4 regions of the Janthinobacterium sp. BHSEK genome follow, and region 3 is predicted to be linked to each of the others. Evidence: predicted binding sites of a transcription regulator. Region 3 holds the regulator's gene; each other region holds the start of a gene.
The links. Region 3 encodes FNR, which switches genes on or off when oxygen is low (the NO sensors DNR and NnrR bind a similar motif). Its sites were predicted from a motif close to TTGATNNNNATCAA; they were not measured.
Positions count from the first base shown of each region.

Region 1 (5,521 bases), on a different contig from region 3:
CTGACAAAATATTTTCCTTAATGAAAGAAATGCATGCGTACATGGATCGCCTGTGCCGGATGGTTGTGTGTCGTGTCGCTGGGCCAGGCCCAGGAGCACGCGCCGCCGGCCGTGCCCGCGCCGCTGCAGAGCGCCAGCGCGCCGCCCGCCGCCGCAGTCGTTCCGCCCCCCCTTGCGCCGGCCACGCCCGCTGCGCCAGCGCCGGCGGTGAGCGCAGAGGAAGCCCTGCCATCGCAGACGGTGACGATCACGGCCAGCAGCGACGCCAAGGCGCCGCGCGTGCGCTTCACGGCTTACCGCGACAGTTATCTGACGGCCCGGAAAGTGTGGCAAGTGTCGAGCGGCAGCGTGGTCATGGCCCTGCGCCTGATTCCTGCCAAGCTGAGCGCCACCATCGACGACGTGCGCGTGGCCTTGCAAGGCAATGGCGCCCCCGTGCCGGTCAAGGTGTCGGCCGGCGGCGTGTTTGTCGTGCCGCTCAACGATGATATCGCCGCGCAGGATGGCACGTTTTTGGTGAACAAGGGCAGGGGCGAACTGACGGCCAATATCGTGCTGCAGCCGTCCGTGGCGCGCGATGCCTGGAACGTCACGCGCGTGGGGCAAGTCCTGCACGACGCCCGCCGCGCCGTGCGGGCCATTACGCCGTGGTACAAGCGGCCGTTCGCCAGCGACGTGCAAGCGCTGGCCTTTTGCGCGGCCGAGCGGGGCAGCGCCTTGCAGTTGATGGATGGCGAACAGCTGATCGCCACCCTGCCCATGAACGAGGCGGCCGTCAACGACATCAACCAGCCCGTGTTTTGCAAGATTTTCGACGGCGAAGACAAATATCCGGGACACTACCGCGTGGTCTTGCCCGAGCAGGCGACGGTGCTGTTGCTGTAATTAACTGCTAGTTAGGCTGGCGCTGCACCAGTTCCAGCGCCGCCGCCAGGGCCAGGTCCATGGTGGCCTGGTGGAAGATCAGCCATTGCGGCAACAGCGACAGCGCATGGCGCCCCTGTTCCAGGTCGCCTTCATCGACGGCGGCCCAGGCATGGTGCAAGCCGCTGAGGACGCGCGCATGCTGTTCGCGGTGATTCGCCAGCGAGGGAAAGCCGATTTGTTCCATCAAATCCTCTTCCTCGCGGAAATCGCGTTCGACTGCCGCAATCAGCTCGCGGAACGCCACGCTGAAATGCTGGTCGCTCAACTGCCCCAGCCGCGCCAGCTCCTGAAACAGCGCCTCATGCGCCTCGTCGATGACGGGAACGCCCAGCGCCATCTCATCCTTCCAATGCGAGTTACCCATGCCGATACCCCCGGTTAAGTCCGTCGCGGTGCGAAGCGGACTGTTCCAGTGTGGACGCAGCGAAGGGCGAAATCCATGATCTGGATCAAAGTATGCTGAAGAGGGGATCAGGAAAGCCGCCGGCGAAGAGAACAAATTCCCACCCGCAACAAAGCGGTTTTTAACGCTGAACACCACTAGCGGGCGCCGCTGAAAAACGCCGCCGGCAAGGCGTCTTTGACGCAGACAGTACGCTAGTACGGCAAGTCAAAGCAACGCAGCCAGCGGCGCGCTTGTTCAACTGCCCTCAGCCGCGCGTATTACTGCTTGGGCCAGTGGGCCCACATGCCCTGCGCATCCACATTCGGCACCTGCATCTGCTGCCCGGCCGACGTCTGCATCGCATCCCTCAGCACGAGGGGCACGAGCATCAGGGCCGACAAGGCAAGGCAGAGCAGCACTTTGAGCGTCAACATGGTCGTCTCCCGGTGTCCCGGCGGCGGCGCGGGGATGCGGCGCCTGCCGGTCACGTCCTATGTACTACCATGCTTGCAGTTTAGTTCATCTGATTGAAACTTCAACTAGTTGCTGTGACGCACTGCACCAGTGACGCCTTTTATTTGGCCTTGCGGCTGCGCCGCGGCTTGCCTGCGGCGGGCAGGAAAGAGTCGAACCACACTTGCGTCAATTGCCGCGTATTTTTCGCCGCTTCGCGCTTGACGGCGGCCGTGGCGTGGCCGCGCGCCGTGTTGGCGATGCGGTTGGCGGCGCTCAGGTACATGCTCATCCAGGGGTTTTTCATGGCTAGCCTCGCAGACAGTGGGTGGGGCGGCGCGCATGTTGCCATGCCGCGATGCCCCCACTGTAGTCCGATGGCTGGCCATGACCGTGCGCCTGCCCACATAGCCGGGCGGTGCCGGCGGCGGGCTGATGCAGATCAATACACGTCGCGGCGGTAGCGTCCGGCCGCCAGCAGGGCGTCGAGGCCGTCCTGGCCCAGCACTTCTTGCAGTACAGCATCGATTCCCGTCGCCATGCCTTGCAGGCTGCCGCACACGTAGACGATGGCGCCTTGCGCCAGCCAGCCGCGCAGCTCGCCGACGTTGGCGCGCAGGCGGTCCTGCACGTATTCGCGTTTGCCGCCATCGTTGCCGTCGCGCGAAAAGACCAGGTCCAGGCGCGCCAGGTGGCCAGCGTCCAGCCAGCCTTGCAACTCTTCGCCGCAGACGCTGTCAAAAGCTTGCTGGCGCTCGCCGAACAGCAGCCAGTTGCGGGCCAGCCCCGCCCGCTGGCGCGCGCGCAGGTGTGCCCGCAGGCCGGCCAGGCCGGAACCGTTGCCGATATAAATGCAGGGCACGTCGACCAGGGCGGGGGCGAAGGCAGGATTGGCTTGCAGGCGCAGGCGGATGGGACTACCCAGCGGCGCGAAGCGCGTGAGCCAGCCGGAACAGACGCCGTAGCCCCCGTTTTCGCCGCCCGCGTGGCGTTCCTGGCGCACCAGCAATTGCAGTTCGCCATCGGACGGCAGCGACGCGAGCGAATAGCTGCGCGGCGCATGCGGGGCTTTGTGCTCACCTTGCGCGTCGCCTTCGCTGCCATCCGCGTTGCACCCGATGATTTCCGCCAGCGCGCCCGCTTCCCAGCTGGCATCGATCGGACCCGTCAAGGTGATTTCATGCAGTTCGCCGCCCAGGCTGCCCGGGTTCAGCAGCACGCGGCGCGCCAGGCGCCACTCTGCATACGATGCCTCTTCCTGCACGCCGATGGCATCGATGGCGCTGCCGCTGCAGCGGGCCAGCGCTTGCGACCAGGCGGCCAGGGCGGCGGGATCGTGCTTGTCCACTTCGATCAGCGGGAACATAGGCGTGGCGCCCAGCGCGCGCAATTGCTGTTCCAGCGCATGGCCAAAGCCGCAGAAGGCGCTGTAGTGGCGGTCGCCCAGGGCCAGCATGCCGAAATCCAGGCCGGCCAGCGGCGTGCCCGCCGTTTGCTGCAGCAGGCGCGCGAAGCGGCGCGTGCCGTCCGGCGCCTCGCCTTCGCCAAAGGTGCTGGCGACGATCAGTGCCCGTTCATACTGGCGCAATTGCGCGGGATCAAGCTGCTCCAGCGACTGCACGTCGACGGCCACGCCCGCCTGCTGGAGGGCGCGCGCGCTTGCCAAAGCCAGGCGCTCGGCCTGTCCCGACTGGCTGGCGTAGGCCACCAGGGTCGGTAAACCTGTGTCCGTCTTGCCCGGCGCGCCGGCGCCCAGCAGCGCGCGCTGCGCCTGCACGGCCCGCTTGGCCTTGCGGCGGCCCAGGTACAGCATCCAGCCCGTAACGGCGAACAGGGGCAGGCCCAGGCTGGCCAGGGTGACGATGATGCGGCCGGGCAAGCCAAAATACGTGCCCATGTGCAGCGGATAAATGATGTTGACGAGGCGTGCCCCCAGCGCCTGCTGGCTGTACGGTTCGTTTTCCGTGAGCGTGCCGTCGGCCGGCGCAATGCTCATGCGGCTGCGCGCCCGTTCGTGCGGCGCATCGCTGGCCAGCCACGTGAATTGCACGGCTTCGCCGGGGCGCACGGGCAGGCGCACGGTGGCCAGGGTCCAGCCGGGGGCGTGCCGCTGAAAGCTGGTCCAGGCCAGACTGACGTCGACGGGCGGTGCATCTTTCTTAGCTGAACCCTTTTTCGCGGGCGCCTGCGCCGTGCGCGGGGGCTTGCCGGCCCAGGCGTCGATATTGTCGCGCACTACGTCATAGCTCCAGTAAATGCCCGTCAGGGTCAGCGCCACATAGACCACCAGGCACCAGGTGCCGGCCACGGCGTGCAGATTCCACAGGAAGGGGCGGCCTTTTAATGCAGGATCGAAGGTCAGCCACGTGCGCCAGTCCAGCGGACGGCGGGGCCAGCGCAGATACAGGCCGGAGAGTGCCAGGCCCAGCAGGCACAGGGCCAGCGCGCCCGCCACTTGCCGGCCCGGATCGCGCGGCAGCAGCAGCCAGCGGTGCAGCGATTCCGTCCACTCGAAAAATGCCGCGCCCGCCAGCGCCGGCTGGGTCGCGCCCGTGTACGGGTGCAGATAAATGGACTCGCCGCGCCGCTGGCCGTTTTTCGGTGCGAAGAACAGCCGGGGCGCGGTGCCCGCTTCCGCATACATGGTGATCGAGGCCACACGCTGGCCGTGTTCGGTAGCCGCGATGCCGGCGAGCTGGGCCGGCGTCAGCGGGGCGCGCGTTTCCACAGGAACATGGCGCACGCCGGGGTTCATGACATCGAGCAGTTCATCCTTGAAGGCCAGGGTGGCGCCGCTCAGGCCGATGATCACCAGCACCGTGCCGGCCGTGATGCCGATGAACCAGTGCAATTGAAACCACAGTTGCTTCCAGTTCCAGTGCCAGCGCCGTTGTTGCGCGACGGCGGCAAGCTGGCGCCGCTGGCCGGTTTCCGGCGCCTCATCGGCGCCGGCGCGCGGCAGGGAGTGTGGCAGGGAGGAGGTCGTCATGGCGGCTTTCGATAGCGCCGCCATGCGGCGCGTCAGGCATGGCGGGGAAGAAGGAAGGCTGACATATTAACGCAAACGAGAATCATTCGCAAATGATGGCGCCCTATTTTCGCGGGACGGGCCCCATCCACGTTTGCCTGATCAGGTCCTATAGGCGCTACAATAGGGATACTGTTCACTAGTTCCCATTGCTGCCATGACCACTTCCACACCGAATCTCGTCGTCACCCCGTCCGCCCACCCCTTGTCCGACGCCGAGCGCGCCGCGCGCATGGTCAATCCCGCCTTCGGCCGCATCTTCACGGACCACATGGTGGTGATTCCTTACCGCGACGGCAAGTGGCAGCAGGGCGAACTGAAGGCTTACGGCCCGCTGATGCTGGACCCGTCCGCGTCGTCGCTGCACTACGGCCAGGCCATCTTCGAAGGTTATAAAGCGTTTGCCCAGCCCGATGGCAGCATCAAGACCTTCCGTCCGGAACAGAATGCCGAGCGCTTCAACCGCAGCGCCGCGCGCCTGGCCATGCCGGCCATTCCCGTCGAGCTGTTCCTGGAAGCGGGCGACGCGCTGATCGCGCAAGACCGCAACTGGGTGCCGAAGAACACGGGCGAGAGCCTGTACATGCGTCCGCTGATGATCGCCACCGACCCTTACCTGGGCGTGCGCCCGTCGGAAGAATACCTGTTCGTGCTGTTCGCCTCGCCGGCCGGCGCCTACTTCCCGAAAGGCGTGAAACCCGTCACCGTGTGGATCAGCGAAGACTTCG
Region 1 covers NZ_JBWBYV010000007.1:2,423-7,943, forward strand. The annotation lists gene AC0V2Y_RS03080 (hypothetical protein) at 34-885, shown strand; gene AC0V2Y_RS03085 (bacteriohemerythrin) at 893-1,291, opposite strand; gene AC0V2Y_RS03090 (hypothetical protein) at 1,591-1,746, opposite strand; gene AC0V2Y_RS03095 (hypothetical protein) at 1,887-2,072, opposite strand; gene AC0V2Y_RS03100 (PepSY domain-containing protein) at 2,208-4,754, opposite strand; gene AC0V2Y_RS03105 (branched-chain amino acid aminotransferase) at 4,951-5,521, shown strand, end outside.
Region 1: a site for FNR is predicted at 1,367-1,380, ahead of AC0V2Y_RS03085 (bacteriohemerythrin). Genes of this name have one in related genera too.

Region 2 (5,521 bases), on a different contig from region 3:
ATCAACGGTTTCCGCGCGCCAGGCGCCATCGCGGCCGTACAGGACAGCGACTGCGCGCTGTGCATCATGCACATGCAAAGCGTGCCGCAAACCATGCAGGACCGGCCGCAATACGAGGACGTGGTGCGCGAAGTCATCGATTTCCTGCGCGAACGCATCGACACCATGACGGCGGCCGGCATCGCCCGCGAACGCCTGTGCGTCGATCCCGGCTTTGGTTTCGGCAAGACGGTGGAACAGAACTACGCTTTATTGCGCGCCACGCGCCAGCTGCGCAGCGAACTGGACCTGCCCGTGCTGGCGGGCCTGTCGCGCAAGTCGATGATCGGCGCCGTGACGGGTCGTCCCGTCGAGCAGCGCCTGGCCGGCAGTGTTGCCGGTGCGCTTGCTGCGGTAGCGCAAGGCGCAGAAATTATTCGTGTGCATGATGTAGCCGAAACCGTCGATGCCCTGAAGGTCTGGCGCATGGCGCACTGAAGCTGTAAGATTCATTATAAACAACAAAAAGAGAAATTTATGACGCGTAAATATTTTGGCACCGATGGCATCCGCGGCCTGGTGGGCACGGCTCCGATCACCCCCGACTTCGTCATGCGCCTCGGTTATGCGGCCGGCAAGGTGCTGGCCAAGTCGCAGGGCGGCAAGGCGCGCCCGACTGTGCTGATCGGCAAGGACACGCGCATTTCCGGCTACATGCTGGAAGCGGCGCTGGAAGCTGGCTTGTCGGCCGCCGGCGTGGATGTGATGCTGGCCGGCCCCATGCCGACGCCGGCGATCGCCTACCTGACGCGGGCGCTACGCCTGTCGGCCGGGGTGGTTATTTCCGCCTCGCACAATCCCTACCATGACAATGGCATCAAGTTCTTTTCCGGCCAGGGCACCAAGCTGCCCGACAGCGTGGAACTGGAAATCGAAGCGGCGCTCGACGAGCCCATGGCTTGCGTGGCGTCGGAAAAGCTGGGCCGCGCCAAGCGCCTCGACGATGCCCAAGGCCGCTACATCGAATTTTGCAAGGGCACCTTCCCGAACGAGCTGGACTTGCGCGGCCTGAAGATCGTCGTCGATTGCGCGCATGGTGCCGCCTACCATATCGCGCCGCACGTCTTCCATGAGCTGGGGGCGGAAGTCATCGCCATCGGCAACAAGCCCGATGGCTTCAACATCAACGCGGGCTTTGGCGCCACGGCGACCAAGGCCATGGCCGAAGCCGTCGTCGAGCACGGCGCGGACCTGGGCATCGCCCTCGATGGCGACGCCGACCGCCTGATCATGTGCGACGCCACGGGCCGCTTGTATAACGGCGACGAGTTGTTGTACGTTATGGTCAAGGACCGCCTGGCGACGGGCCCCGTGGCCGGCGCCGTGGGTACCCTGATGACGAATATGGCGCTGGAAGTGCTGTTCAAGCAGCAGGGCATCGGTTTTGCGCGCGCCAAGGTGGGCGACCGCTACGTGCTGGAAGTCATGAAGGAAAAGGGCTGGATACTGGGCGGCGAGGGTTCCGGCCATTTGCTGTGCCTGGACCGCCACACGACGGGCGACGGCATCGTCTCCGCGCTGCAAGTGTTGTCCGCGCTCAAGCGCAGCGGCCAGAGCCTGCAGCAATGCCTGGCCGAACTGGTGCTGTTCCCGCAAACCCTGATCAACCTGCGCGTGGCGCCCGGTTTCGACTGGCAGAAAAATGCCGCCATGGTGGCCGAGAAAGAGCTGGTCGAGACCGAACTGGGCGACACGGGCCGCGTGCTGATCCGCGCTTCGGGCACCGAGCCGCTGATCCGCGTGATGGTGGAAGCGAAGGACAAGGAGAAGGCCGAATCGATGGCGCGCCGCATCGCCGACAAGGTCGGCAGCTGAAAACGCCCAGGGCGGCGTTGTACTGCCTTGCCCTGAACGTTTTCAGCAAGCACCCAAGCGGGAGCGATAGTTATTTCCACCTAATTCGTCTATGGCAATTGACGAAATTGTGGGGAGGCGTTATTATCTTGTCTTCGGAGTGTGGCGCAGCCCGGTAGCGCACCTGGTTTGGGACCAGGGGGTCCAAGGTTCGAATCCTTGTACTCCGACCAAAGTCATAAGCGGGCTGTCAGAAATGACAGCCCGTTTTCTATTCTGCGACGCCTTGGCATTGCTGGCGCGCATAGACTAAAATGCTGCACCTTTCCGCCCATCGTTCAACGGATAGGACAACGGTCTTCTAAACCGTGAATGGGGGTTCGATTCCCTCTGGGCGGACCAGTCCTTGCTGGTCATGCAGTCGACAAGCTGTCGCATTGCCATCCTTCTTCATCTCTGTTCATCGTTTGCCTGCAGGCCGTGTCATGGCTGCGCAAACAGCACCACGCTCAGCAAGTACAGCAGCGGCGCCGCGCACAGCAGCGCAGAGATTACCGCTCCCATTTTCTTGTTGGCCAGCCGGGCCAGGCGCAGCCGTTCCCGCACGGGCAGGTGCTGGCGGATCACGTTACGCGCGCGTGGTCGAAACGGTTGTTCGTGCATGAGCTCTCCCTCGTCGATCAGCAGTTGATGCCGTCGAGCATAGCGAGGGGGATCTAAAAATGGTGTAAACAGTGGACCTGGCGCCGCAAACGCGGCGTAAAGATGCGGCTGGCATTGAAAGCGGCAGCGGGCACGGTGCACCGCTGCCGTCATGAGGCTTTGATGATGCTTACTTTCCCTGGCGGCGGCGTGCCATGAAGCCCAGCAGGCCCAGGCCGGCGAGCAGCATGGCATAGGTTCCAGGCTCCGGCACGGCGGAAATGAAGGCCCTGTAGTTGCTCAGATCCTTGGGCAGGCCCTCGATCGTGAAGGTGGTGCCGGCAGCCACGGGTGCGGCCCAGTGGAATACCAGTTCGCCCTGGCCGAAATGGATGGCCAGATAGTCATAGGCGGCCGCGCTCGTATAGGAATTGACCCCGCCGCTCAAGCCCGCCGTGGTGCCGGCAGTGCAGCCCGACGTGGCGCTGTCGCAATATGAAACGGCGGCGCCCAGGCTGCTGCCGAACACGCCATTGATATAGCCCTGGATGTCCGAGGGGCTCTGCGGCACCAGATTATCGTCATAATATTTCACCTCCAATGCCGGCGATGGCGAATAGGTGACGGTGCTGCCGGCGATGACGAAACCGCTGGCCGGCCCCACATCGACCCAGGTGGCCGCTTGCGCCGCACTTGCCAGTACAGTCATTGCGGCCAGCATGGATGCCTTGACGGCAATGCTCTTTATGCTTTTCATGAAAATCCCCTTGTGCTTGAGACAGTTGCTTCATCGTGTAGGGATGCGTCCCTGCCTGCCGTGGAAGTCATCCCATTGCCCGTTTTTAGCTATCTTTTTAGCTACTTCCTGCGCGTACTGAGTACGCAAATGCAAGCTTACTCTTGATGTAAATTAATACAATTTAAATAATACTATTGGTTCAGTTGACAACATCGCATACGGCTATGTACGGCTGTGCCAGCGATAGCCAACATGGCAGGAGGAAATGGCGTGACAAGGCGCGCCAGCTTGTGCTAGCGACGTCCTTGCTTGGGGGAGGCGGCGGGTGCTTCAGTCGCTGTTGTTGCTGACGCCAAACAGGCGATCCTTGGCGTTGAGCAGCTTTTGTACCTTGGCGCCCATTTTCATCAGTTGCGCCATCGATTCGGGCGACAGGCGCTGCAAGTCGTCGAACCAGGTGTTGGCCAGGTCGACCAGTTCATACATTTCGCGCATGCGCTCCTGCGCATATTGATCCACCGGTTCCGTGGCCGGCGCCAGCAGCGCTTCGCGCAGCACCGTCAGGGTGGGGGCCACCTCGCGGCGGCGGCGCTCGGCGGCCACCACGCGGAAGATTTGCCACACATCGCCCAGCGAAGAAAAATATTCGCGCCGGTCGCCGGGAATGCGCGACTGGCGGATCAAGCCCCAGCCCTGCAATTCCTTCAGGCCGATGCTCACGTTCGAGCGCGAGAAACTCAGGTGTTCCGCGATTTCATCCGCGTGTAAAGGATGCTCCGCGACAAACAACAAGGCGTACACTTGCCCCACCGTGCGGTTAAAGCCCCAGCGGCTGCCCATCTCGCCGAAATGGCTGACGAAGGTCAGGATCAGCGGCGTCATTTGGATATTTTGAGTTTTCATAATTATCTGAATTTTTTCACGCCAAACCGCCAGGGTCAATTGATATATGTCATGTTTCGCAGTATTATACAAAAAATCGAATTTACAGAAAATTCTGAAAACTCAAAAAGTATAAGATGACGACCTCGCCACTGTCCTTGCCCCGCTTTATTCTTCCCCGTGCCGCCAGCCTGGCGCAAGGCGGCGCCGCCTTGCTGTGGCTGCCGCAAGCGGCCTTGCTGGCCTGGGCCGTGCAAGCCATGCTCGATGGCGCACCGTGGCGCGCGGCCCTGTGGCCGGCCGCCGGCGTGCTGCTGCTGGGCGTGCTGCGCGCCGGCTGTGAAGCGTGGGGCGCGCGGCGCATGTATGCGGCGGCGCGCGCGCATCTGTCCACCTTGCGCGGGCAAGTGGCGCAGGCGCTGGCGCGCCGTTCGCCGCTGGACCGCCGGCGCGCGCAGTCGGGCCAGGCGGCCAGCGTCATCGCCGAGCAGGCCGAAGCCATCGTGCCGTATCTGGTGCGCTACAAGCCGGCGCGCTGGAAAGTCATGCTCGTGCCGCTCGTCATCCTCGCCGCCGTGACGCCGCTGTCGTGGACGGCCGCCCTGATCCTGCTCATCGCCGCGCCCCTGATTCCCGTCTTCATGGCCCTCGTGGGCATGGGCGCGCAAGCGGCCAGCCGCGCGCAGATGGTGGAAATGGGCGGCATGAACGCCTTCCTGCTGGACCGCCTGCGCGGCCTGGCCACCTTGCGCGCGCTCGATGCCGTCGATGCCACGGCCGCGCGGCTGGACGCCTCGTCGCAATCCGTGCGCCGGCGCACGATGGTGGTGCTGCGCATCGCCTTTTTGTCGTCCGCCGTGCTGGAACTGTTTTCCGCGCTGGGCGTGGCCATGGTGGCAGCGTTCATCGGCTTCTCCCTGCTGGGCAGTCTCGATTTCGGCACCTGGGGCCGCGAACTGAGCCTGGGGCAGGGCTTGTTCATCCTGCTGCTGGCGCCCGCGTTCTTCGAGCCGCTGCGCGAACTGGCCGCCGTCTGGCACGACAAGGCGGCCGGCGAGGCAGGCCTGGCCGGACTGCACGACCTGGCCGCCGAGGGCGTGCCCCTGCCTGGCTTCGGTGCGGAAGTGGCCGCCGTCTCCGCCGCCGCCATGGCGGTGGCGCCGCCGCCCGCCATTGACATCCATCAACTGCGCTTTGCCCATGCCGGCGAAGCGCCCGTGTTCGACGGCTTCGACTTGAGCGTGCGCGCAGGCGAACACGTGGCCCTGCTGGGCGCCAGCGGCGCGGGCAAGACCACCTTGCTGTCCTTGCTGGCCGGCTTGCTGCCCGCCAGCGGCGGCGAGCTCCGCATCGGCGGCGTGCGCCTGAGCGACAACACCGTGAATACCTTGCGCCAGCGCATGGCGTGGATGGGCCAGCGTCCGC
Region 2 covers NZ_JBWBYV010000001.1:109,349-114,869, forward strand. The annotation lists gene folP (dihydropteroate synthase) at 1-477, shown strand, start outside; gene glmM (phosphoglucosamine mutase) at 517-1,854, shown strand; tRNA gene AC0V2Y_RS00540 (tRNA-Pro) at 1,990-2,066, shown strand; tRNA gene AC0V2Y_RS00545 (tRNA-Arg) at 2,161-2,235, shown strand; gene AC0V2Y_RS00550 (hypothetical protein) at 2,317-2,496, opposite strand; gene AC0V2Y_RS00555 (PEP-CTERM sorting domain-containing protein) at 2,666-3,232, opposite strand; gene AC0V2Y_RS00560 (GbsR/MarR family transcriptional regulator) at 3,545-4,096, opposite strand; gene cydD (thiol reductant ABC exporter subunit CydD) at 4,234-5,521, shown strand, end outside.
Region 2: a site for FNR is predicted at 4,157-4,170, ahead of cydD (thiol reductant ABC exporter subunit CydD). Genes of this name have one in related genera too.

Region 3 (5,521 bases):
TGCACAGCACGCGCCTGGTCGACGTGCACTTCTGGGTAGCCACCATCGGCATCGTGCTGTACATCGCCGCAATGTGGATCGCCGGCGTGATGCAGGGCCTGATGTGGCGCGCGGTCAATCCGGACGGCACCCTGACCTACACCTTTGTCGAGAGCGTGAAAGCGACGTATCCGTACTACGTGGTGCGCGTGGCCGGTGGCCTGCTGTACCTGTCGGGTATGTGCATCATGGGCTACAACACCTGGATGACCTTGCGCGGCAGCAAACTCCCCGTCGCCCGCATTCCGGAACTGAACGCGGCGCACGCCTGATAGGAGCAAAAGCAAATGAAATTTTCACATGCATGGATTGAGAGAAACCCCTGGCTGCTGATCGCCCTGGTCACGGTGGTGATCAGCATCGGCGGCGCCGTCGAGATCGTTCCCTTGTTCTTCCAGAAGAGCACGACGGAGCCCGTCGCCGGCCTGAAGCCGTATTCGCCGCTGCGCCTGGCGGGCCGCGACATCTACGTGCGCGAAGGCTGCTACAACTGCCATTCGCAGATGGTGCGTCCGCTGCGCGCGGAAACGGAACGCTACGGCCACTATTCGGTCGCCGGCGAGTTCGTCTACGATCGTCCGTTCCAGTGGGGTTCCAAGCGCACGGGTCCCGACCTGGCCCGCGTGGGCGCCCGCTACAGCGACGAATGGCACCGCACGCACTTGAACAACCCGCGCGACGTGGTGCCCGAGTCGAACATGCCGGCCTACCCCTGGCTGGCGAAGACCAAGCTGGTGCCTGACGACATCATGCCGAAGATGCGCGCCCTGCAACGCCTGGGCCAGCCGTACAGCGACGCGGAAATCGCCGCCGGCCCCGCGCAGCTGCAGGACAAGACGGAAGAAGACGCCCTGGTCGCCTATCTGCAAGGCCTCGGTACATTAATCAAAACAAGGAATTAGCATGGCAATCGAAAACCTGTTTGACAGCGCCAGCAGCGTCATGACGGTGGTTTCCTTTACGACGTTCGTGGGCATCCTGTGGTGGACGTTCAGCCGCAGCAATAGCGACTTCGACGCGGCGGCGCGCCTGCCGTTCGCCGACGACGCGCTCGACTATCCGGCCGAGGCCGAAATGAACCTGGCGAAGGAGCGCAACCATGGCTGACTTTACCAATGGCTTCTGGAATATCTATGTCATCGTGCTGTCCCTGCTGGGCATCATCGGCTGCGGCGTGCTGCTGTACTCGCAGTCGAAAGTGAAAGTGGCCGCCGGCGCCCCCGCCGACGGCACCACGGGCCACGTGTGGGACGAGGACTTGAAGGAACTCAATACGCCGATGCCGCGCTGGTGGATGTGGCTGTTCTACATCACCATCGTCTTCGCGCTGGCCTACCTGTTCCTGTATCCGGGCCTGGGCAACTATGCCGGCAGCCTGGGCTGGAAATCGACGGGCCAGTACGAGGAAGAGCTGAAGAAGGCGGAAGCCGACTACGGTCCCCTGTTCAACAAGTACCTGAGCCAGGACTTGAAGACGGTGGCGGCCGATCCGCAGGCGCAAGCCATCGGCCAGCGTTTGTTCCTGACCTACTGCGCGCAATGCCACGGTTCGGATGCGCGCGGCAACAAGGGCTTCCCCAACCTGACGGACAAGGACTGGCTGTATGGCGGCGAACCCGACATCATCAAGACCACCATCCTGCACGGCCGCAATGGGCAAATGCCGCCGATGGGCGCCGCGCTGGGCTCCGAAAAGGATGTCGAGAACGTGGCCCATTACGTGCTGAGCCTGTCCGGTTCCACCTCGGACCCCGTCAAGTCCGTGTTGGGCAAGGCCAAGTTTGGCGCCTGCATGGCCTGTCACGGCGCCGATGCGAAGGGCAACCAGATGCTCGGTGCGCCTAACCTGACGGACAAGGTGTGGTTGTACGGCGGCAGCGCCGATACCATCATGGAAACCGTGCGCAAGGGACGCAGCAACACCATGCCGGCCTTCAGCGATTTCCTCGGCGAATCCAAGGTACACGTGCTGTCGGCGTATGTCTGGAGCCTGTCGAATCCCCAGACGCCCGTGAAATGATGTAATGGAACCTCAAGTCATCAAGATGTATGCGGCCCGCGAGCAAATCTACCCTCGCGAGGCCAAAGGACGCTACGCTACCTGGCGATGGGTATGCGTATGGCTTACCCAGCTCGCGTTCTACGGCTTGCCGTGGTTGACCTGGAATGGCAGGCAAGCCCTGCTGTTCGATTTGACCACGCGCAAGTTCTACATTTTCGGCGTCGTGCTGTGGCCCCAGGATTTCATCTATCTGGCGGCCCTGCTGATCATCTGTGCGTATTTGTTGTTCCTCGTCACGGCCATTGCCGGGCGGGTATGGTGCGGCTTTTCTTGCCCGCAAACGGTATACACGGAAATCTTCCTGTGGGTCGAACGCCGCATCGAGGGCACGCGCAGCGCGCGCATGGCCCTCGACAGGCAGGGTCCCTCCGTGCGCAAGGCATTCAAGAAGACGGCCAAGCACCTGGTCTGGGGCGCCATCGCCCTGTGGACGGGCTTTACCTTTGTCGGCTACTTCACGCCGATCAAGGAACTGGCGCGCGAGGTGACCACCCTCAATTTCGGTCCCTGGGAATGGTTCTGGGTCTTGTTCTACAGCCTGGCAACCTACGGCAACGCAGGCTGGCTGCGCGAGCAGGTGTGCAAATACATGTGCCCCTACGCGCGCTTCCAGAGCGCCATGTTCGACCAGGACACGCTGATCATCACCTACGATGCCAAGCGCGGAGAACCACGCGGCGCCATGAGCAAGAAGGCTGGCAACAACGACAAGCTGGGCGACTGCATCGACTGCACCCTGTGCGTGCAGGTGTGTCCGACCGGCATCGATATCCGCAACGGCCTGCAGTATGAATGCATCGGCTGCGCCGCCTGCGTCGATGCCTGCAATACCGTGATGGACAAGGTCGAACGGCCGCGTGGCCTGATACGCTACAGCACCGACCATGCGATGGAAAACAACTTCAATTCGAAGCAGATCCGCCAGCGCGCCATGCGCCCGCGCGTGCTGATCTACACGTCCATCCTGGCCCTGATCATCATCGCCGTGTGTACTTCGCTGGCCCTGCGCACGCCCCTGAAAATGGACGTGATCCGCGACCGCGGTTCGATGGGACGCGAAGTGGAAGACGGCATGATCGAAAACGTCTACCGCCTGCAGATCATGAACACCTCCGAGCAAAGCCAGCATTTCAAAATCAGCGCATCCGGCTTGCCGGGCCTGACCTTGCTGACACGCGAGGAAGTGACGTTGCAGCCGACGGAAACGCTGGGCTGGCCGATCCGCCTGCGCGTGCCGCACGGCGTCGGCGAGAAGGGTTCGAACAAGATTGCAATCGAATTGCACTCGCTGGACGACCCGTCGCTGCACGTGCGCGAAAGCGCGGTCTTCATCGTGCCGCGCTAATGCAGGAAGGCCGGTCCCCGCATGGGGGCCGGCCATTTACACAGGAGAAATAGCATGTCCGACAGTCTGAAACTGCAAGCCCCCGTTGCCCCGTGGTACAAGCACCGCTGGCCATGGCTGCTGATGATCGGTCCCGGCCTGTCCGTGGTCGTCGGCAGCTTCATGGGTTATATCGCGTTTACACAACCCGATGCGCTGGTGGTGGGCGACTATTACAAGCAGGGCAAGGCCATCAACCAGGATTTGAAGCGCGACACGATCGCCAGCGACCTGGCCATGGATACGACCCTGGCGTATGACGTCGCCGCAGCGCGCCTGAGCGGTTCCGTGCACAGCTTCGGCAAGGCGTACCAGAGGCCTTTGCTGCTGCACCTGGCGCATGCGACCCTGCCGGAAAAGGATATCAAGCTGCTGGTGCAGCCCGATGCTGCCGGCAATTTTTCCGTGGCGCTGCCGATGCTCGAACGCAGCCGCTGGCAGGTGCTGGTGGAAAACGACAAGCGCGAGTGGCGCCTGTCCGGTATCTGGACCTGGCCGCTGCAACGCAGCATCGCGCTGCACGCGGATGAAGAGCTATAACGTACAGCGCCGGGAAAAAACCGTAGCGAGCGGCAGTGATTTGTGGCTGAGAAGCGCAGCTGTGCTAGAGCACAGCGAGCATCGCAGGCCGCAAAGCGCGACGCGCAGTAGGTTTTGACGGTGCTGTTATTTGCAGACGTCCGTGCCGGCCGTAATGGCCTTCAATTTCGCCGGCTGCAGGATCTCGATCTCTCGGTTGGAGACGCGCAGCCAGCCTTCCTTCTTGAATTTCGACAATAAACGGCTGACGCTTTCGATGGTCAGGCCCAGGTAGTTGCCGATTTCCTCGCGCGACATGCGCAACTGGAATTTACTGCTCGAATAGCCGCGCGCTTCATAGCGCGACGCCAGGTTGACGATGAAGGCGGCAAAGCGCTGCGTCGCCTGCATATTGCCCAGCAACAGCATCACGCTTTGCTCGCGCGTGATTTCCTGGCTCATCATGCGGTGGAAATGGCGCAGCAGGGTCGGCATGTTGCCCAGCAATTGTTCCAGGCTGGAAAACGGGATTTCACACACTTCGCTGTCTTCCAGGGCCACCGCATTACAGTGGTGGCGGTCGGCGCTGATGGCGTCCATGCCCAGCAGTTCGCCAGCCATCTGGAAACCCGTCACCTGCTCTTCGCCGCCCGGATTGATCTGGTAGGTCTTGAAGTGGCCCAGGCGGATCGCGTACAGGTTCTGGAACGAGTCGCCGATGCGGAACAGCGAGGCGCCGCGCACGATCTTGCGGCGGCGGCCGATGATCTGGTCCAGCCTGTCCATGTCGCCCACATCGAGGCCCATCGGCAGGCACAATTGATGCATGCTGCAGGTCGAGCATCGCGCACGCAACGCTTCCACGGTCACTGTGGGCAAGGTTGGAGTGAGTAGCGCTTCAGTCATGTCGGTACCTTTTAGAAAATGCAACAACAAGTTTACTGCATACAGGGTTGCCGTGTGCCAATTTCACCGCAATTTCACCGAATAAACGACGTCCCGCCTTTAATTATATGGCAACATCGTCAAAAGCCCATGCGGAGAGGGCAATTTGCGTGGCGGCGCTTGCCAAGCTGGGGTATTGATAGGAAAATTCCTGACAGCATTATTTGCCGCCTGTGCCGCCCGGTACTGAAAAGGAAATCATGAAGCCTCTCGGCATCAAAGCAAAAGTCGCGCTGGCCACCAGCCTGACCTCGATCGCCATGATCGCGCTGGTCACCATGATCCAGGTGCAGCACATGCGCGACGATTTCACCCGGGTACTGCTGAGCCAGCAGTCGTCCCTGATCAGCCGCACCGCCGCCGAGCTCGACGACAAGCTGGGGATGCTGCTGCAGATCGTCACCCTGACGGCCCGGCAGCAGCCGCCGGAACTGATCGCCCAGCCCGCCCAATTGCGCGAATACTATTCGCGCCGCTCGATGCTGGTGCTGTTCGACGACGTGCTGGTGCTCGACGCGCACGGCGCCGTCGTGGCCGACATGCCAGAAGTGGCGGGGCGCGCCGGCATCAAC
Region 3 covers NZ_JBWBYV010000005.1:61,592-67,112, forward strand. The annotation lists gene ccoN (cytochrome-c oxidase, cbb3-type subunit I) at 1-311, shown strand, start outside; gene ccoO (cytochrome-c oxidase, cbb3-type subunit II) at 327-941, shown strand; gene AC0V2Y_RS02880 (cbb3-type cytochrome c oxidase subunit 3) at 943-1,146, shown strand; gene ccoP (cytochrome-c oxidase, cbb3-type subunit III) at 1,139-2,059, shown strand; gene ccoG (cytochrome c oxidase accessory protein CcoG) at 2,064-3,446, shown strand; gene AC0V2Y_RS02895 (FixH family protein) at 3,501-4,025, shown strand; gene fnr (fumarate/nitrate reduction transcriptional regulator Fnr) at 4,152-4,910, opposite strand; gene AC0V2Y_RS02905 (response regulator) at 5,150-5,521, shown strand, end outside.

Region 4 (5,521 bases), on a different contig from region 3:
CTGGCAGGCGGCGCTGGCCATGCTGCTGCTGGCCCTGGCCCTGCACGCGGCGTTCACCACCTTTTCACGGGGCTTGTATGCGGCGCTGGCGGCGGCCATGCTGCTGGGATTCTGGCAAACCCTGCGCACGCCGCCCGGCGCGGCGCGGCGCCCGCCCGGCCGCCCGCCCGTGCGCGGTGTGTTGCTCAGGCTGCTGCTGGCCGGTCTGGGCACCGGCCTGCTCGTGTACATGTTCAGCCTGGCCGGCTACCGGGGCTTGCTCGCCGCCGTGGTCCTGCTCGCGGCCAGCTTCGTGCTGGCCGCGCGGCCCTTGCCGTGGCGTTTGGCGCCGGCCAGCCTGCTGTGCGCGCTGTGCCTGCAGGGTTTGCTGGCCGCCTGGTGGCCGGAGCCGCTTGATCAGCACACGGCCGGCTGGCTGAAAGGCCCGTATTTCCTGTTCCTGCTGGCGGCCGTGCTGCTGGCGGCCATGCTGTGGCCCGGCGCTGGCGCCGCCAAGGGGCCAGCCAGGCTGGGCGTGGCGATGATGGCGTGGACCATGCTCGCATGTAATCTCGCCTGGATAGGCTGGCACTGGGCCGGTGCTGGCGCGCTGCTGCCGGCCGGCCTGGTCGTGCTGCTGGCCATGCTGATGCTGGGCAACGGACGCCTGCGCCCGCCCCTGTGGCGGCTGGACCGGGCCAGCCTGAGCATCGCGGGCGCGGCCGGCATCCTGCTGCTGCTGGCCATCCCCGTCTCGGCCAGCTATTACGCCACCGAGCGTTTCGCCACCACGGCCTTCGACATGCAGGGCCGCTTGCGCCATTGGCGGCAAGCGCTGGCCATGCAGCCAGCCGACTGGGGCGAGCGCCTGTTCGGCATGGGCATGGGCAGCTTTCCCGCCACCTATTACTGGCACAATCCCCAGCGCGAAGTGCCGGCCACCATCACGTATGCCGAAGAAGGGGGGAATCGCTATGTGCGCCTGGCCAGTCCCGGCTACAGCGCCGGCTATGGCGAACTGCTGCGGCTGCTGCAGCGCGTGCGCGTGCAGCCCGCCACGCGCTACACCCTGGCGCTGGACGTGCGCCGAAGCGGCCCCATGCCCGTGCTGCAGGTGCGCCTGTGCCAGCGGCAATTGCTGTATGCGCAAGGCTGCGTGTCCGTCCCCCTGCGCCTGCGTCCTCATCCGACCGGCAGTCCGGCGGCGGTCTGGCAGCACTACGACGTGCCGTTCGACAGCGGCTGGCTGGGCGCGGGCGCCTGGCTGCTGCGCCCGCCCGTGCAGCTGGAACTGGCGGCCAGCGGCACGGCTGACTCGTCCGTGCTCGAAGTCGACAATCTGAGCTTGCGCACGCCCGGCGGCGAGGAATTGCTCGCCAACGGACGCTTTACGCAGGCCAACAATTACTGGTTTTTCAGCAGCGACCACCATCACTTGCCATGGCATATCAAGAGCATGGCGCTGCACGTGCTGGTGGAAACGGGCTGGTGCGGCGCACTGGCCATGCTGGCCCTGCTGGCCATGGCCGGCACGCGCCTGCTGCGCCAGGCCAGGGGGGGCGATCCAGGCGCGCTGGCCTGCGCCGCCGCCCTGCTGGGTTTTCTCGTCGTCGGCCTGTTCGACAGCCTGCTCGACGTGCCGCGCATCGCCTTGCTGTGCTATCTGTTGCTGCTGTGCGCGCTGCTGAGGCCCGCCCACTCCCCGCCACCTCCTGCCCTTGAAAGCGCGCCGCCATGAAAGCCCTGCCGTTGACATTCCCCTTCGCCCTGCTCACCTGCCTGGCCTGGCTCCTGGCCTGCGCGCCGTGCCGCGCCGACGCATCGCTGGCGCAGACCATCGCGCGCGTCAAGCCGTCGATCGTCGGCGTGGGCAGCCTGCAAAAGACGCGCACGCCGCCGATGAATTTCATCGGCACGGGTTTCGTGGCCGGCGACGGCTTGAGCGTGCTGACGTGCGCGCATGTGATCCAGAAACTGCTCGACGCGAATCCGAACGAAGTCATCGGCATACTCACGGGCCAGGGCGAGGTGGCGCAATTTCGCCCCGCCAAAGTCCAGGCGCTGGACACGGAACACGACCTGGCCTTGCTGCGCCTGGCGGGCGCGCCGCTGCCCGCCCTGGCGCTGGGCGACGCTGCCACGGTGCGCGAGGGCCAGGCCCTGGCTTTCACGGGTTTTCCGCTCGGGACCTTGCTCGGTTTGCACCACGTGACGCACCGCGCCACCGTGTCATCGCTGACGCCGGTGGTCATGCCCAGCGAAAACGCGCAGCGCCTCGACGTCCGGCGCCTGGCGCAGCTGCAAAAGGCGCCCTACACCGTGTTCCAGCTGGACGCGACGGCGTATCCGGGCAGCAGCGGCAGCCCGCTGTTCGATCCCGAGACCGGTCTCGTCTACGGCATCGTCAACATGGTGTACGTCAAGGGCCTGAAGGAGGCCGCCATCAGCGCGCCGAGCGGCATCACCTACGCGATTCCGGGCGGCTACATGCAGGCGATCTTACTGAAAAGCAAATAAACCTCAGTTGCGCCCTTGCCTCAGCCGGTCGGTAATGCCGGGCTCATCCCATGTCGGAAAAAAAAAGGGGTAAAACGACCGTTCACCCCCATGCTGTTCCATCAGGCCACCGTATTTGCGGATCTGGGCCCCCATGTAGTCGAGGTCCAGCCGTAGCAGCACGGCCGGCGCCCCCACGCGCGTGCACTCGCGCTCGCCGCCGAAGTCCTGGAAGCCCAGCATGCGCTTGTAAAACACCACGTGGCGCGGATTGACTTCGATCACGTAATCCGTAAAGCCGTGAATATTGTGGGCATAGATATAAGAAATATGAATCAGCGCCGCAAACACGCGCTTGCTCACACCCTTGTCGATGGCCAGGCGCGACGGCTCGCACAGGCGCCGGCCCTGCTCGCGCAGGACGTCGAGCTTGTCGCGGAAGTTTTCATCGGCCGGCAAGCCCGTCTCGTCATTGTCGAGGCACAGGGTCATGGTGCCGACGGTGGTGCCCGCCGTTTCCGCGAACAAGGTGATCTTGTTCAAGGCGTGCGCGATGCCGGGATCGACGGCATAGCCGCGCCAGCCGTACATCTTGCGGATCAGCAAGCTGGCCGCTTCACGCCGGCCACGCGAATTGGCCATGCGGATATGAAAGCGCTGCAGGTCGAGCTCATGCTCCATGGCCGGGTCGATCTGCCCCTCGCCCACCACCAGGTCGCTGAAAGTACCGGGCGTGTCGAAGGAAATAATGGGTTCATCTTCAAAGCTCATCTTGTCCTCACGTTCATCGGCAGCCGTCGAGACGGACTGAAGCCAATGCCTTGTGACAAGACAAAAACGGGAGAAGTTCCCACCTTTAGCTAAAAAAACAGAAGAAATCTGTCTTTAGATAGCAAAATAACACGATGAAATTTGCCGAAAAGTACAAAATGACAAATATAAGTGCTGTTTTGATATTGTCGAGCCCGCTGTTAAAAAAAGCTTTCCGGGATCAATAAAACGTCGCCCGGCCGCATCATGACATTCGCGGAAATATCGCCCTCCTTCAATAAATCGTCGAGCCGCACGCGCAGCTGCTGCTGGCTGCCCTCGCGCACGCGGATGATGCTGGCCTTGTTGCCGGCCGCGAAATCGGTGATGCCGCCCACGGCGATGAGCACGTCCATCAGCGACATGCCGAGCCGGTACGGCAGCGCCTGCGGCTTGGCCGCCTCGCCGATCACGCGGATCTGCTCGCCATACGGCCCCGAGAAATTGGTGACGATGACCGTCACCACGGGCTGCTGGATGAACTTGCTCAAGGCTTGCTCGATGTCGCGCGCCAGCTGGGTCGACGTCTTGCCGCTGGCCTCCAGGTCTTCCACCAGCGGCGTGGTGATCTTGCCGTCCGGCCGCACGGCCACCGTCAGCGACACTTCCGGATTGCGCCAGACGATGATGTTGACGGAATCGCCCGGCCCGATCAGGTAATCGTGCATGGGCGCGCTGTCGTCGGCGGGCGCCAGCGGATAGCGGGTGCGGCAGCCTCCCAGCAGGCCGGCGGCACCGGCCAGGAGCAGCGTGTTGCAGACAAATGCACGGCAAAACGGATTCATGCGGAGCCTCTTCGAGTCGATGGCGCGTCCATGGCCGGCCCCGCAGAACCAGCCTGGGCCGCGAACTTCCTATGATTATTAAAAGCCGGCAAGTGAACCTTGAGGCGTATCAAGAAGCAATCATCTTGGGAAATCTTGCTCGACAGGCGCCCTATACTTTGCTTACTCAACAGACAAGCATTTCTTGCAAGACGCCGTCGCCCGCCCGTCTGCCGTGCAGCACCGTTACCTGAAGGAAGCGACATGGAGCAATTGATACAGCAACTGCTTTCCAGCCTGAAAGGCATCTGGAAATACCGCTGGCATGCGGTGCTGGTGGCGTGGCTGGTGGCCATCGTCGGCTTCATCAAGGTGATCAGCCTGCCCGACGACTTCCAGACGTCGGCGCGCGTGTTTGTCGATACGCAAACCATCCTCAAGCCGCTGATGGCCGGCATGACCAGCGTGCCGAACACGGAACAGCAGGTGGCCATCATGAGCCGCACCCTGCTCAGCCGGCCCAACGTGGAGCGCGTCATGCGCATGGTCGACCTCGACCTCGATTCGAAGACCGTGCGCGAGCACGAGGCCCAGCTCGATGACCTGATGAGCCGCATCAAGATCACCGGCACCAACGCCTATGACATCTACACCATCAGCTACAGCGGGCGCAACCCGAAGCTGGTGCGCGACGTGGTGCAAAGCCTGCTGACCATCTTTGTCGAAGGCAGTTTCCAGGGCAAAAAGGGCGATTCGCAGAAGGCGGTGCAATTCATCGACGAGCAGATCAAGAATTACGAGGACAAGCTGAGCGCGGCGGAAAACCTGGTGAAGGAATTCAAGATCCGCAACAACCTGCTGCTGCCGCGCCAGGGCATCGACTACGGCAGCCAGCTGCTGATGTCGTCCGATAGCCTGAACAATGCCAAGCTGGAGCTGGTCGAGGCGGAACAGGCGCGCAAGGCCATCCAGAGCCAGATCGAGGGCGACGAGCCCGTGCTCGACATGGAGCCGAACGCGTCGTCCATCACGAATCCCGAACTCGACGAGCGCATCGCCTCGCTCAACAAGAACCTCGACAACCTGCGCATGCAATTTACGGAATTGCATCCCGACATCATCGCCTCGAAGCGCCTGGTGGCCCAGCTGGAAGAGCGCAAGATCGAGGAAAGCAAGCTGAAAACGGCGTCCGGCGACCCGGGCAAGAACTACAGCCCCATGCTGCAGCAGCTGAAGGTGGCGCTGACGGACGCGGACGCCAAGGTGGCCGCCATCCGCGCCCGCGTGCAGGAATACAGCGCGCGCAATGAACGGCTGCTGGCGCAGAGCAATGCCGTGCCCGAGGTGGAATCGCAGCTGGCACAGCTCAACCGCGACTACATCATCAACAAGGAAAACTATGAAAAGCTGATCGGCCGGCGCGAAGCGGCCAAGCTGTCGGGCGAACTCAGTTCCACCACCGAGATGATGGC
Region 4 covers NZ_JBWBYV010000067.1:15,854-21,374, reverse strand. The annotation lists gene AC0V2Y_RS22405 (hypothetical protein) at 1-1,717, shown strand, start outside; gene AC0V2Y_RS22400 (S1 family peptidase) at 1,714-2,496, shown strand; gene AC0V2Y_RS22395 (N-acyl amino acid synthase FeeM domain-containing protein) at 2,500-3,246, opposite strand; gene AC0V2Y_RS22390 (XrtA/PEP-CTERM system exopolysaccharide export protein) at 3,447-4,070, opposite strand; gene AC0V2Y_RS22385 (XrtA system polysaccharide chain length determinant) at 4,314-5,521, shown strand, end outside.
Region 4: a site for FNR is predicted at 4,170-4,183, ahead of AC0V2Y_RS22385 (XrtA system polysaccharide chain length determinant). Genes of this name have one in related genera too.